4 regions of the Clostridium sp. JNZ X4-2 genome follow, and region 2 is predicted to be linked to each of the others. Evidence: riboswitches for the same ligand, from Rfam matches in the RefSeq annotation. Region 2 holds a riboswitch; each other region holds the start of a gene.
What was found. A riboswitch is a leader RNA that binds a small molecule or an ion and turns the genes downstream of it on or off. The one in region 2 is predicted to bind S-adenosylmethionine.

Region 1 (3,496 bases), 1.6 Mb from region 2:
TGTAATTGCTTTTCTGATATTTTCAGGATCATCAGGATCTACGAATGTTACATCAATTCCCAACTTCTTTAAAGTTACTGAAAATAATTCATATGTGCCACCATAAAGTGTGCTGGCGGAAACTATATTATCTCCTGCACTTGCTACGTTTAATATAGAATATAATATTGCTGCAAGCCCTGACGCAGTAGCAAGTCCGGCACTGCCTCCCTCAAGAGCTGCCACCCTCTGCTCAAACACATCTTCTGTAGGATTCATTATTCTTGCATAAACATTTCCTGGCTTTTTAAGCTGGAAAAAGTCAGCAGCTTCATCTGCATCTTTAAAAACAAAGGACGTTGTTTGATAAATTGGCACTGCCCTTGCTCCTGTAGTTGGATCAGGTACCTGACCTGCATGTACCTGTAATGTCTCAAAACTTAATTTTCTTTCTTCACTCATTTTTACTCCTCCTCATATTTCTTTTGATATATTAAATATTCTGGACGAAACTTCTATATAATTTGGCAAAATAAAAAGTCTTCTTGCAGGTGAGATACAAGAAGACTTTTCTTCATGCTCCTCATCTTTCAGGTTATACATATACACCTGCTGGAATTAGCACCGTTGAATGAAAATGATCATTCAGGTTGCCGGGCATCATAGGGCCAGTCCCTCAGCCGCTCTGGATAAGAAGTTCCGTATTCGATTGAGAAAATGATAACAGATAACAGAGTGACTTGTCAATAGAAAAATGAAAAAAATTTAAAATCATGAATAAAAAAATAAAATTACAGAAATATTGACAATTTCTATTTAAAGTATTAATATTAAAATATTCTTATCAAGAGAGATGGAGGGACAGGCCCTATGAAATCCGACAACCGGCAATTATGTATCGGTGTCAATTCCTGCAGAATAAAAGCTCTAATTGTTGAATAGAAAAATTTTTTTCTGGACATTAAAGCTTGTTGTCTGTAATATAGATGCTTTGTACTATTATTTTGGAAAATTTTAGCATTGAGGTGAATATGTTGCAGAGTGAATTCTGAAAGATAAGAAAAGATTAACTTTTTATGAAATTGAAAGTTGCTTTTCTTGTGAAAGGCAGCTTTTTTATATATTTTTATAAAAGTACAACTGATTAAGCAGTATCAGAATGTACTGAAAAAAATTTGTATATATATTAATTTATATATATTATATAAAGAGAGATAAATTAAATTCAAATCTAAAAATATATAATAGAGAGCTTAAATCAGCTAATGTTTATACAATTTTAACAGCTGCTGAAATATAGTGATAATGTAAATTGTATTTGAGAAAGGGTGAAATAAATGAGTTTTAAAAGTTTGTTAAATAAGTTTGATAAAAAATTTATTTTTTTTGATGGAGCTATGGGGACAATGCTTCAAAAATATGGACTTCAAGTGGGTCAGCTGCCAGAAGTGTTTAATGTGACAAATCCTGAAGCAATAAAAAAAATACATAGACAATATCTAGAAGCAGGGTCGCATATTATAACAGCCAATACTTTTGGAGCCAATGAACTTAAATACAATTTTTCCAGTTATACTATAAAAGATGTTATTACAGCTGGAGTAAAAATTGCAAAGGAGGAAGCTGGAGATAAATTGGTAGCTCTTGATATAGGACCTACTGGACAAATTATGGAACCTACAGGAAGCTTGAGCTTTCAGAGTGCATATAATTTGTTTAAAAAACAAGTCATTATAGGTGAAAAAGCCGGAGCGGATATAATTTTAATAGAAACTATGTCTGATTTATATGAGGCAAAAGCAGCTGTTCTTGCAGCAAAGGAAAACAGCTCCCTGCCGATATTTTGTACAATGACCTTTCAAAAGGATGGCAGAACACTTATGGGAACAGATCCTAAAACCATGGTGTTTACGCTTGAAGCTTTAGGAGTGGATGCTCTTGGAGTAAACTGTTCACTGGGTCCAGCAGAACTTCAAGGTATTGTAGATGAAATATTAAAATATGCATCTATACCTGTCATGGTACAGCCTAATGCAGGTTTGCCCAGATATGACGGAAAAAATACAATTTATGATATAACCCCTGAAGAGTTTTCAAAAAATATACTGATTATGGCTAAAAAAGGGGTCAGGATTTTGGGGGGATGCTGTGGTACAAATCCGGAATTTATAAAGACAATTATAGGCCAGCTGAAGGATGTACTTCCTAGGGAAGTGGAGAAAAAAAATTATACTGCAGTTTGTTCATCTACTGATACTGTTTTTCTGGGAAATGAAATAAGAATTATTGGAGAGAGGATAAATCCTACAGGTCAGGAGGCCTATAAAAAAGAATTAAGAGAGGGTAAGGTCAATTATATAAAGAAAGAAGCCATAGCTCAAAAGAGCGAAGGAGCTCATATATTGGGGCTAAATGTAGGGCTTCCTGAAATTGATGAAATTAAGATGATGGAAAAGGCAGTAAAGGCAGTACAACAGGCGGTACAATTGCCTGTTGATATAGATAGTCCTAATTCAAGGGTTTTAGAAGCTGGAGCCAGGATATATAATGGAAAGCCTATAATAAATTCGGTTAATGGAAGAAAAAAATCAATGGAAGAGGTATTTCCCATAGTGAAAAAATATGGGGGATGTGTGGTAGCACTTACTATAGATGAAGAAGGAATACCGGATAGTGCAGAAGGCAGGGTTAAAATTGCGGAAAAGATAATTAAAACTGCGGCCTGCTATGGAATTAGTAAAAAAGATATAATAGTTGACTGTCTTACACTCACTGCATCTGCACAACAAAAAGAAGTTATGGAAACCATAAAAGCTGTAAAACTTGTGAAAGAAAAATTTGGAGTAAAAACTATTCTGGGAGTAAGCAATATATCCTATGGACTTCCCAGAAGGTGTATATTAAATAGAACTTTTCTTGCACTGGCACTTAATGCAGGTCTTGATCTGCCTATAATAAATACACAGGATCAAGGCGTGAAGGATATTATATCAGCTTTTGAGGTTTTAACAAATATAGACTGGGATGGGAAAAATTACATAACAAAATATAGAGATAAATCCAGGAGTGAAAGGGCGAAATGGGGAGATAATATTCTACCTGAAGTGGGAAAAAAAGATAAAAATAATGAAAAAAAATTAAATACTGCAATTATTGAGGGAATGGAAGACCAGGCTGTGGAAATAACATCCCTGCTATTAAAAAGTGAAAAGGAAGAGGACATAGTTAATTTTTATATAATCCCTGCCTTGGATGAAGTAGGCAGGCAGTATGAAGAGGGAGATATATTTCTGCCCCAGCTTATACAATCTGCAGAGGCTGTTAAAAGGTCCTTTGAAATAATAAAGAAAAACATATTAAAAAATGGTGAAAAAAATATAGAAAAGGGAAAAATAGCACTGGCTACAGTAAAGGGAGATATACATGATATAGGAAAAAATATAGTCAAGGTTCTTTTGGAGAATTATGGATTTGAAGTCATAGATTTGGGCAGGGATGTGGATATGGATAAAATAGT
Region 2 (3,496 bases):
AAATTCTTATCTACTATAAAGTTTATATCCTTTACCTGTTGAATTAAGTCATTATCAGTTTTATTGTCCACACTTATGTTAAAACGGGGACCATGACAGGACATGCCTTCTAAATAGATTCTTATTACATCACAAGTTATATTGTTTTCAGTTAAAAACTTTTTGAATTCACTATAGGCTATATCACTTATTTTTATAAAATTCATATAAAACCCTCTCTTATATAATAATTTATTTTTTTGCAAGTACATAAACATACTTTATATGTATTGTATCAAAAATTTTATATTTGTACTATAGAAATTTATTTATAGCAAATATTATTATATTTTGTTAAAATAAGTATGTATAAGATAGAATTACATAATTACATAGAGCGGAGATGTAAACATGAATAAAAAAGATTTGGCAAATATAAGGAAGGAATTTAAATTGGGAAGCTATAAGCTGCCTATTAAAGAGGTCTACAGCGTATATTTAAAAAAAGATAATGGAGAAATAATAACTAGGGAATTGGAGCATTTTGAAATGATGGAAATAGAGAAAAGAGAACTTTATTTAAATAATTTTAAGAAGGTGCTCACAGGTTCCCTGGATTCCAAAATATTTGAATTGAATTTTAGAGCAATGGAAATGGAAAAAAATCCGGATGACAGTGAAAATACCCAGCATATATTGTATAATGCTTTAAATTCCAAGGAGAGTATAGCTGAATTTGGAGATAAAGTAGTGGATAAAATATCTGAGAATTATACTTACGATACAGATGTAGTGATAAATTTTATAAAAGCGGAGTATTACAGCAGTAATAAAAAAAGTGAGGATGAAGGAGACAGTGACATAGAAGATTATGTGCAGGCTGTAGAATTTTTATTATGTAGTGTAAATAAAGTGGAAATTCCTAAAAAGGTATTAAAATTTGACTATACTGAAATGAAATTCAAGCCAAACTCTGCATTGGATATGATCATAAATTTAAATTCCCCCCTGGATGGATTTATGTTTCCAAGTTTTACATCTCAGTATGTAGATGTAAATAAGATAATATATTATTCTTCAAAGGCCAAACAAATTAATGGAACTTTTGTAGAGAAGGTACTGGATTGTACCATAAAACCTACAGCAGTAGAAGAAAAAGAAAATTTTAATGCCATATTGGGCAGCGCAGTAGGAGGCAAAATAAAACCGGATGTTATGCAGGACATATATGAAAAAATAAATGAAAAGCTTGATGAAGAAGACACAGAAGAAGAACCAACCTTAGATATGAATGAAGTTACAAAAGTTATGGGAGAAAGTGGTGTAGAAAGTACAGAATCTATTAAAAATGCTTTTCAGGAAGTATGCGGAGAAGATTATGAGTTTAAAGCCAGAAATGTAGTTCCGGATTTTAAAAGCAAATCCATAAAGATTGAGAATGAAAATACAAGCATAACCATAAAACCACAGGACTTGGGCAGTGTAAGGCAGGTAGTGGATAAAAAGGGCAGAAAATGTCTATTAATAGAACTGAAAGAAGATATGGTTGTAAATGGACTTAATCTGGAGACTGAGGAAATAGAAGATTATATCTAAATTTTCAATTTTTCAGTAAAAAATTTATTGACAATGTTTAGTATTGCTGATATACTGATTGTCATAATATTAAATATTGAATAAACTTATTAAGAGAGGTGGAGGGAAAGGCCCTATGAAGCCCAGCAACCAGTATTTACTAATGCATTGGTGCTAATTCCTGCAGCCTGTTATAGCTGAGAGATGAGGTAATCATGAGAATATAAACTCAGGGGTTTCCTCTGAGTTTTTTATAATTTAATTAAATATAAATTTTAAAGGTTCACCAGAAAAACTGGAGACTAAATTCTGATTTATAAGATTTAGTCTCTTTTTGTTTTGGCAAAATTTATTTTGATTGAAGAGAGATGACATATAGGCAATTATTAAAAGGAAAGGAGGAAGGAAATTATTATGATAAGTGTACAAAATTTAAGTAAAACCTTTAGTACGCCTAAAGGTAAAATTCAAGTACTAAAAGATATAAACCTTGAAGTGGAGAAAGGAGATATTTTTGGAATAATAGGCTTTAGCGGAGCTGGAAAATCTACAATGATACGCTGCTTGAACAGGCTTGAGGAACCAACTACAGGTACTGTACTCATTGGAGGCAAAGATATTACTGCTATGGATAAAAACCAACTTAGAGAAGCTAGAAAAAAAATTGGAATAATATTTCAAGATTTTAACTTGTTTGATTCAATGACTGTATATAAGAACGTAGCTTTTCCTCTAAAGATATCCGGTTATCCTGAACAAAAGATAAAAAACAGAGTGCATGAAATATTGAGTTTAGTAGAGCTGAGTGACAAGGTGGATTCTTATCCTGCCCAATTAAGCGGAGGTCAGAAACAGAGAGTGGGTATAGCCAGGGCACTGGCCAATAAACCAGATGTGTTATTAAGTGATGAAGCTACTTCTGCATTAGATCCTCAGACTACTTATTCCATATTGGAGCTTTTAAGGGATATAAATAAAAAACTTAATTTAACTATTCTGCTTATAACCCATGAGTTGGATGTTATTAAATATATATGCAATAATATGGCAGTAATTGAAGAAGGTAAGATTGTGGAAACAGGAAGCACAAATTCAGTATTTTTAAATCCTAAAAGTGATACTGCTAAAAAGTTTGTTAAAATAATGAGAAGTCTCAGTGTGAGTTCCAATTATCCTGGAGGTGAGGTAATATGACTGATGATTTTAAAATGCTGATTCTAAAAGGATTGTCGGAAACCATAGAAATGGTAATTATAGCTGGCTGCATAGCACTGCTCATCGGGCTGCCCCTTGGAATTATTCTGGTTGTTACTAAAAAAGGACATATTTTAGAGCATGAAAAATTAAATAAAGTATTGGCTGCTATAGTAAATGCAATAAGATCCCTTCCTTCTATAATATTAATTGTGGTCTTGTTGCCATTAGCCAGATTGATAGTAGAAACTACCCTGGGTATGAAGGCGGCTATTGTTCCAATATCCATAGGAATAGCACCTTTTTTAGCTAGAATTATTGAAACATCAATAGAAGAAGTAGAATGGGGAAAAATTGAAGCAGCTTTGGCTGTAGGAGCAAAACCATTTCAGATTATATTAAAAGTTTTAATACCAGAAGCACTGCCCTCACTTATAAGGGGGATTACGATTTCAATTATATCCATTATTGAATTTACTGCCGTGGCTGGTGCTATAGGAGCAGGAGGATTGGGAAGCCTGGCAATACGTTTTGGTTATGAGAGATTTCGTAAAGACATTATGGCGGCTACAGTTATACTATTAATTTTTCTGGTACAATTTATACAATTTTCAGGAGATCATATTTCCAGATATGTAAATAAAAAAAGATATAAATTTGATTGATTATTTTAAGGGAGATGAATTAATATGAAAAAGAAAAGTGTAATATCATTGATACTGGTGTTGGTTGTAGGATTGTTTTCAGG
Region 3 (3,496 bases), 170 kb from region 2:
AAATACTATAATTAAAATTTTATATTTTTTCTTCATGTAAAATATCTCCTTATTTTTTTAATTTTCATTATAATTAAATTGTAGTATTTATTTTTAAAGAAACACTTATCAAACCCATTAAGATTTGATTAAGATATTATATTTGAAATATAGCCCCATCTTTTTGAGATGAGGCCTTTCACTATTTTAACATTATTTTTGACAAGTCCGCTGCCTGCTGCTGAATCCAGTACATTCACTATCTGCCTATACCTCAAAAAAGGCAGATCTCCGCTTTTTTATATAATTAACTGCTTGTACTTTTCAGGACTTGATTTATATATTTATCTAATTTTTGGCTTACCTTTAATATTTCCCTGTAATCTGCCTTTTCCTCAATTAATTTATGCAATCTCTCTCTTAAATCGTTTACCTTATCATCCATCACGTAAATTTCAAACCGCCTTTCTTAATAAATAACAAATTAAAGCTTATAATTCAAAACACTTTTAAATTATATCACAAAAATTCTCTGCTGTAGACTATAGTATGATGACAATTTGCAACATTTTTTTTAAAATTAAATTTGAGAGGTGGTTTACGTGACATTAGAAAGTGCACTTGCTATAACTTTAAAAAACCGCAGAATAAAATGTGGATTATCACAGGAAGATCTTGCTCACAAATGTAATATTGATAGAACTTATATAAGCATGATCGAGCGCCAGAAGCGAAATCCTACTTTAAATATCATTTTTAGAATCTGCAAAAGTTTAGATATAAAAGCCAGTGATTTTATTTTAAACATTGAAAAAACAATGGAAGGTAACTGAAAAATCAAAATTATTTTCCAGCTGACTTGATTCACATTTATAAATAAATTGAATGAAGTTAAAAAGCCCTATCCTCTTGGGACGGGCTTTTAATATTATTTTAATTTTTTTTCATATTTTTCAACCATTTTTTTAACCATCTGTCCGCCTATGGAAAAATTATTTACTGCATTAGGATCTCTGTTCTTTTCAGCCAGTTCCCTGGCTGCTTCTATTTTTAATTTTTCCATACCAATTCTAGCTTCCGGAACCAGTATTTTATTTCTTCTAGACATAAATATCATCTCCTCTATATTAGTTTATACATTTCAAAGAAGCATATAATAGAAATTCATAGTATTATTATGAGAATTTGTAAAATTCCTAATTCATCCCTTTAGTCCACTTTTCCCTCACCATCATTTTAAACATCATGAAATCTGTATTGGTAAAAATAATTTTCAATATTTATTTGCACTGTGAATCACATTGTAGTACAATAAAATTTATATAATTTAATAATGTTCTCTTATCAAGAGCGGTGGAGGGACTGGCCCTTTGAAACCCGACAACCGGACATATTATATGTACCGGTGTTAATTCCTGCAAAGTGAATTGGATCACTTTGAAAGATAAGAAAAATGCTAATTTTAAAAAATTGTTATCAAAAGCTATTTTTCTTATTAAAGGAAAATAGCTTTTTTAATTATATTATAAAAATAAAATGCAAATTGGAGGTATAACTAATGGGGATTTTAGTAGTGGGCGGAGACAGAATTGCAAGCATAAAAAACAAGTTAAGAGAAAATGGATTTAATAAAATAATACATGTAACTGGGAGAAAAAAGGGTGACAGAAAAATAATTATTCCATCAAATATGGATTTAGTAATGGTTCTTACAGATTACATAGGACACAACATGGCTGAAATAGTAAAAGAGCGCTCAAAACGAAATAATGTTACAGTAATGTTTTGCAAGCATTCTTGGTCAAATATATATAAAAATATAAATATTTACATGAAGAAATAGATATTCTGAGTATAATTCCATATTAATTTTCATTACCATTAACAATCCATATACCAATACAGGCTAAAACCAATGCTCCCGGAGTCTTCACCTTCAATATGGAATCTCCAAGTAAAATGGCCGATAATATGACTCCAAACACAGGTATCATAAAACTGTATACAGCTATTCTGCAGACCTTGTTGTATTTATACAAAGCCGACCATATTACCAGTGATACCGAAGACAAAAGTGCCATATAAAGCAGCAGGATTCCACACCTAGGTGATACAAAGATTAAACTTCCACCTAAAGATTTCCCGTCAATTGACAGGGCAAAATCTCAGAGGCCAGCTCGATAGCTGTCTCTATTCCTCCATATTCTGCATTATGCACACCTCCGGAGATAAACACAGTTTTTCCCTCTTTTTCCCCGCAAATAATTGTAACCGGAAGGTCTATTTCTGTTCCTTTCACATTTACATATTCTGATATCTTTTCTCCTGTTTTAGCAGACATGTTTCCTGCTCTTACTGTTTGCATAAAACAAAACTCCTTTCTTCCCTAATATGTACGCAGCCTATACATTATTTATCAAATAAGTGACAAGCCACTAAATGACTTTTTCCTATTACTTTTAATTCAGGCTTTTCTTTCAAACATACATCACCGCATCTTTCACACCTGGAGCTGAAACTGCATCCTGGAGGTAGACAAGAAGGACTTGGCGGCTCACCTTTAATTATTTCTATTCTGCTGTTATCAGCTTTTTTAACAGACAGCACGGATGACAGCAGGGCTTTTGTATAAGGATGGCATGCACTTGAAGTGAGTTTGCAGCTGTCAATAATTTCAACAATTTTTCCAAGATACATAACCACAACCCTATGACTTATATTTTTTACCACTGCCAGATCATGACAGATAAAAATGTAGGACAATTTTTCTTTCCTCTGCAGATCCGCAAGGAGAGAAAGAACCTGCTTTTGTACGGAAACATCCAGGGCTGAAGTGACTTCATCACATACTATAATTTCAGGTTTTAAGGATACCGCCCTTGCTATTGCCACTCTCTGCCGCTGTCCTCCGCTAAGCTGATGGGGATATCTATCTGCAAAATTTTCACTCATGCCAACTGTTTCAAGAAGCTTTGCCGCTTTTTTACGGGCACTGTGCTTATCTATGAGTTTAAAATTCAAAAGAGGCTCAACTATGGTTTCCCAGACCTTCATCCGGGGATTGAAGGTCTCAGAGATGTTTTGAAATATCATCTGAATTTTCCTCCTGTTCTGCCTCAATTTTTCTCCTCTTAAATTTGTAATATCCTGCTTTTTAAAAATAATCTTTCCAGAAGTAGGTTCTTCAAGATGAACCATCATATCGGCCAGAGTACTTTTACCGCAGCCGCTTTCTCCAACCAGTCCCAGGCACTCTCCCCTATACAATTTCAAACTAACATCATTCACTGCAGTCAGCTTTCTTTTATCCTCCATTTCAAATTGTTTTGTAAGATTTTCAATCTCCAGTATAGGCTGCTTCTTTTCCTCCAAAATCGCATCCCTCCAATTCAGGTACCGCCGATAATAATTCCATAGTATACTTGTTTCTTGGATTATTTATCACCTGATCCTTAGTTCCCCACTCCACCAGCCTTCCTTCCTGCATTACTCCTATTTTATCGCATATATAAGCTGC
Region 4 (3,496 bases), 190 kb from region 2:
TTCCACCGGCAGGTTTCTGATTGCCAATCCATTCCTGTATATGGAATTATAGGCTGCCTGACCTGTACCGCAGCCTATGGGCGAATGTTGAATCAAAACCGCATCTCTTATATTACCAGCCTGACATTCTACCATCTGCTCACTGCATCCTGAGCCCTGGGTAAATGGTCCTATGGTTTCACAAAGTCTTTTTCCACCATTTCCCCTGCAGCCTCCGCAGGTATATGAAGAATCCCTGGAGAGCTCGGAAGCTTTTCCTGTTTTCCAGCCAATAATAGTACCAAGGCGTTCTTCCCGTGTTTTTACCACAGAAGTATTTAAATCGAATTTCATAAATTACAACCTCCCATTATTTTATAAAAGTATTTACATATTTAAATTTATACCATAGCTTCTGCTTGAATTTTATCAGCATCTCCGTGGAGAAGCTCCCATATTCTATTCCTGTTGGAATTGAATTCCTGAGAAGTTCTGATTTGAGAATTAATCCTTGGCCTTGGAAGTTTTATATTTATGATTTCCTTAATTCTGCCGGGGTTAGTTGACATCACCACCACTCTATCGGCCAAAAATACCGCTTCTTCAATACTATGGGTAATAAACACAATAGTTTTGTTTGTCTTCTCCCATATATTCAATAATTCTTCCTGAAGAGACTCCCTGGTCTGGGCATCTACTGCTGCAAAAGGCTCATCCATAAGCAGCACCTCAGGATCATAGGCCAGTGCCCTGGCAATGGCAACTCTTTGTTTCATTCCTCCCGACAGTTCATGGGGATATCTGTTTTCAAATCCATTTAATCCTACCAGATCTATAAATTTTTTACTTATCTGATGTTTTAAATCTTTTGTCATGCCTTTTATTTCAAGGCCGAACTCAATATTTTTCTCTACAGTTCTCCATGGAAACAGTGCATAACCCTGCAGTATAATTCCTCTGTCCAGAGCAGGTGCCGTAATCAGCTTCCCATCTATATAAACCTTTCCTGATGTAGGTCTTGACAGCCCTGCCAGAATATCTAAAAAGGTAGATTTCCCGCAGCCGCTTGGACCTACCACTGTAATAAATTCTCCTTTTTTTACCTTTAAATTAAAATTATCAAGTGTTAAAAATTCTTCATCTTTCTGACGATTTTGTGATTTTATATTATAACATTTTCTTACATTATCAATTACAATTTTATATTGCCTATCCTTTATATTTACACTTTCCTGTTTAGATTTTTTCACTACTTTTTTCATTCAAAACTCCCCTCCCATGGGATTTTATATTCATATTATTCTTTGACTATATAATTGGGCTGTGATCCAGAATTGCCATATTTGTCAAATTGATGGGTTACTATATCACTGACCTTTACCTTTGCATTTTTAGGAAACGCACCGATCGTCTTACTTCCAGCTGTCCACTGCTGTATATCCCTGTCTTTTATGACTCCATCATCTGCATAATAGTAATGGCGCTTACAGGCGCTCCTATGGCATCTGATACCCATTTGTTGACTTTTGCACCTTCTTTTTCATCAGGTATGCTTTTGTTTATATACCATTCTTCTTTTTTTGTCTGAATATTGAGTTTTTATAAAATATCCGAAAATGAAATGCAAAAAACACCAGAAACTTATCTCTACAAAAATAAGTCTCTAGTGTTTCTAGTCAACTTTTTGTAATCTTACGAAAAAACCTATATAAAATAAAAAACTTTCCTGTAAAGATAGATACAAGAAAGTAATCTTTGTTTCTCATCTTTCAGATTATAATCTGCTGGAATTGGCACCGTTAAATAAATTCAGGTTGCCGGACATCATAGGGCCAGTCCCTCCGTCTCTCTTGATAAGAATTTTATTCAAATTATTTGATTATATTACTTACTATACCAAATAGCATATATATTGTCAAGAAATAAAATTAATCTTCCTATTCTTTTTTCTACTTCATCAATTCCATTGCCTTTTCTATTCCCTCCTCTATGGTGCTGTACATCTGAAATACTCTTATGCCTTTTTCATGAAGCTTGATTACAGGTTCAAAGCCAATGCGCAATACAAGTACTCCGTCGCAATCATCCACACATTTTATAATACCGGATATTCTGTCATCATGTCCAGTACACTCCTGTGGACCTCTACAATACACCTCCACATTTCTTTTCTCATAAAACTTGATATTTTCTTTTATCACATCATATATATACAGCTGGGACACATGTCCAAAGTGTTCATCTATATAATCTCCTGAACTGCTGGCCACGGCAAATCTATAGTCCCTGTTCTCCTTATGGTCTCTATGGATTTTCTCAGGCTTGTCAAGAGAAATTATATTTTTCCTGTAATCCCTGAACTGAGCTGATACATCTTTATTCAAACTTCCTATGGCATCCGCCCTGCACTGCCTGCAATGATACATCTGTTTTAAATGTGGTTCACATTTTTCCCTCATGTTCTTCAATTCAGATTCATTTACAGTATCCCTGTTTTCAAATACACTGCCCTTTACAGGTATTAGAGGCATTATATTGGTCATATAGGCACCGCATTCTTTAACTTTTTTCACTATTTCAGGGATATGAGTATCATTAATTCCCTTTATCATCACAATATTAACCTTTGTCACAATGCCTTTTCCAGCAATATATTTCAGCCCTGACAATTGATTATTCAGCAGTATCTTCCCTGCTTCCTCACCTACAAAAGTCTTTCCCTGATAATTGACAAACTTATAGATCCTGCCGCCTATTTCAGGATCAACAGCATTTATTGTTACAGTAACATGGGTAATTCCCAGCTTTATTATTTCATCGGCATATGCAGGAAGCATTAATCCATTGGTGGAAAGACAAAATGTAATATCCCTGCACTCTTTCTTTATTAATTCTATGGATTTTCTTGTCTCTTGGAAATTTGCAAGTGGATCTCCTGGTCCCGCTATACCCACTACCGTCAAATTTTTTACTCTGTTTTTTACTACCTTGAATTTGTCTCTGGCTTCCTCAGGGGTTAGAATTCCGCTTGTCACACCAGGTCTTGATTCATTTACACAATCATATTTTCTATTACAAAAATTGCAGCTCACATTGCATTTCGGAGCCACAGGTATGTGCATTCTGGCATATTTATGGGCGGCACAATTATAGCATGGATGCTCTAATGTCCTCTCCTCAATACTTTTTGCAAAATTAACAGGCATATTTTATTATCTCCTCTCTCTTATAACTTTAAATAAAAAGGCTAGATAAGCTTATTTTCAACTTATCTAGCCTCCAGTATTTCTGGTCAACTACATTTAAAAAGCACAGAATTTTTTATTTTAATAGTACAAAACATTGTCAAACAACTTTTCCTTTATTTCATCAACCTTATCAAGTTTCTCCCAGGGCAAATCTATATCGGTTCTTCCAAAATGTCCATAAGCCGCTGTTTTCTTGTATATGGGTCTTCTCAGATCCAAATCTCTTATGATAGCTGCTGGTCTTAAATCAAACAGCTTATTTATAATTT

Region 1: linked by a shared signal. The riboswitch ahead of ACYUJ6_RS03745 (homocysteine S-methyltransferase family protein) and the one ahead of ACYUJ6_RS11640 (methionine ABC transporter ATP-binding protein) in region 2 are both predicted to bind S-adenosylmethionine.
Region 3: linked by a shared signal. The riboswitch ahead of ACYUJ6_RS10800 (DUF2325 domain-containing protein) and the one ahead of ACYUJ6_RS11640 (methionine ABC transporter ATP-binding protein) in region 2 are both predicted to bind S-adenosylmethionine.
Region 4: linked by a shared signal. The riboswitch ahead of ACYUJ6_RS10700 (hypothetical protein) and the one ahead of ACYUJ6_RS11640 (methionine ABC transporter ATP-binding protein) in region 2 are both predicted to bind S-adenosylmethionine.

What each region holds. Positions count from the first base shown of each region.
Region 1 is NZ_CM142685.1:794,997-798,492, forward strand. Features, by position in the region: gene ACYUJ6_RS03735 (O-acetylhomoserine aminocarboxypropyltransferase/cysteine synthase family protein) at 1-441, opposite strand, end outside; gene ACYUJ6_RS03740 (hypothetical protein) at 454-582, opposite strand; SAM riboswitch class I at 560-675, opposite strand; SAM riboswitch class I at 818-920, shown strand; gene ACYUJ6_RS03745 (homocysteine S-methyltransferase family protein) at 1,317-3,496, shown strand, end outside.
Region 2 is NZ_CM142685.1:2,426,423-2,429,918, reverse strand. Features, by position in the region: gene ACYUJ6_RS11650 (HesB-like protein) at 1-206, opposite strand, end outside; gene ACYUJ6_RS11645 (DUF4317 domain-containing protein) at 391-1,575, shown strand; SAM riboswitch class I at 1,659-1,765, shown strand; gene ACYUJ6_RS11640 (methionine ABC transporter ATP-binding protein) at 1,969-2,748, shown strand; gene ACYUJ6_RS11635 (methionine ABC transporter permease) at 2,745-3,413, shown strand; gene ACYUJ6_RS11630 (MetQ/NlpA family ABC transporter substrate-binding protein) at 3,438-3,496, shown strand, end outside.
Region 3 is NZ_CM142685.1:2,255,189-2,258,684, forward strand. Features, by position in the region: gene ACYUJ6_RS10775 (S8 family serine peptidase) at 1-36, opposite strand, end outside; gene ACYUJ6_RS10780 (hypothetical protein) at 129-257, opposite strand; gene ACYUJ6_RS10785 (aspartyl-phosphate phosphatase Spo0E family protein) at 287-424, opposite strand; gene ACYUJ6_RS10790 (helix-turn-helix domain-containing protein) at 582-812, shown strand; gene ACYUJ6_RS10795 (small, acid-soluble spore protein, alpha/beta type) at 908-1,087, opposite strand; SAM riboswitch class I at 1,318-1,430, shown strand; gene ACYUJ6_RS10800 (DUF2325 domain-containing protein) at 1,538-1,822, shown strand; gene ACYUJ6_RS10805 (EamA family transporter) at 1,845-2,135, opposite strand; gene ACYUJ6_RS10810 (hypothetical protein) at 2,111-2,344, opposite strand; gene ACYUJ6_RS10815 (ABC transporter ATP-binding protein) at 2,389-3,351, opposite strand; gene ACYUJ6_RS10820 (ABC transporter ATP-binding protein) at 3,317-3,496, opposite strand, start outside.
Region 4 is NZ_CM142685.1:2,232,148-2,235,643, forward strand. Features, by position in the region: gene ACYUJ6_RS10690 (nitrogenase component 1) at 1-333, opposite strand, end outside; gene ACYUJ6_RS10695 (ABC transporter ATP-binding protein) at 381-1,241, opposite strand; gene ACYUJ6_RS10700 (hypothetical protein) at 1,277-1,495, opposite strand; SAM riboswitch class I at 1,739-1,839, opposite strand; gene nifB (nitrogenase cofactor biosynthesis protein NifB) at 1,929-3,185, opposite strand; gene metK (methionine adenosyltransferase) at 3,306-3,496, opposite strand, start outside.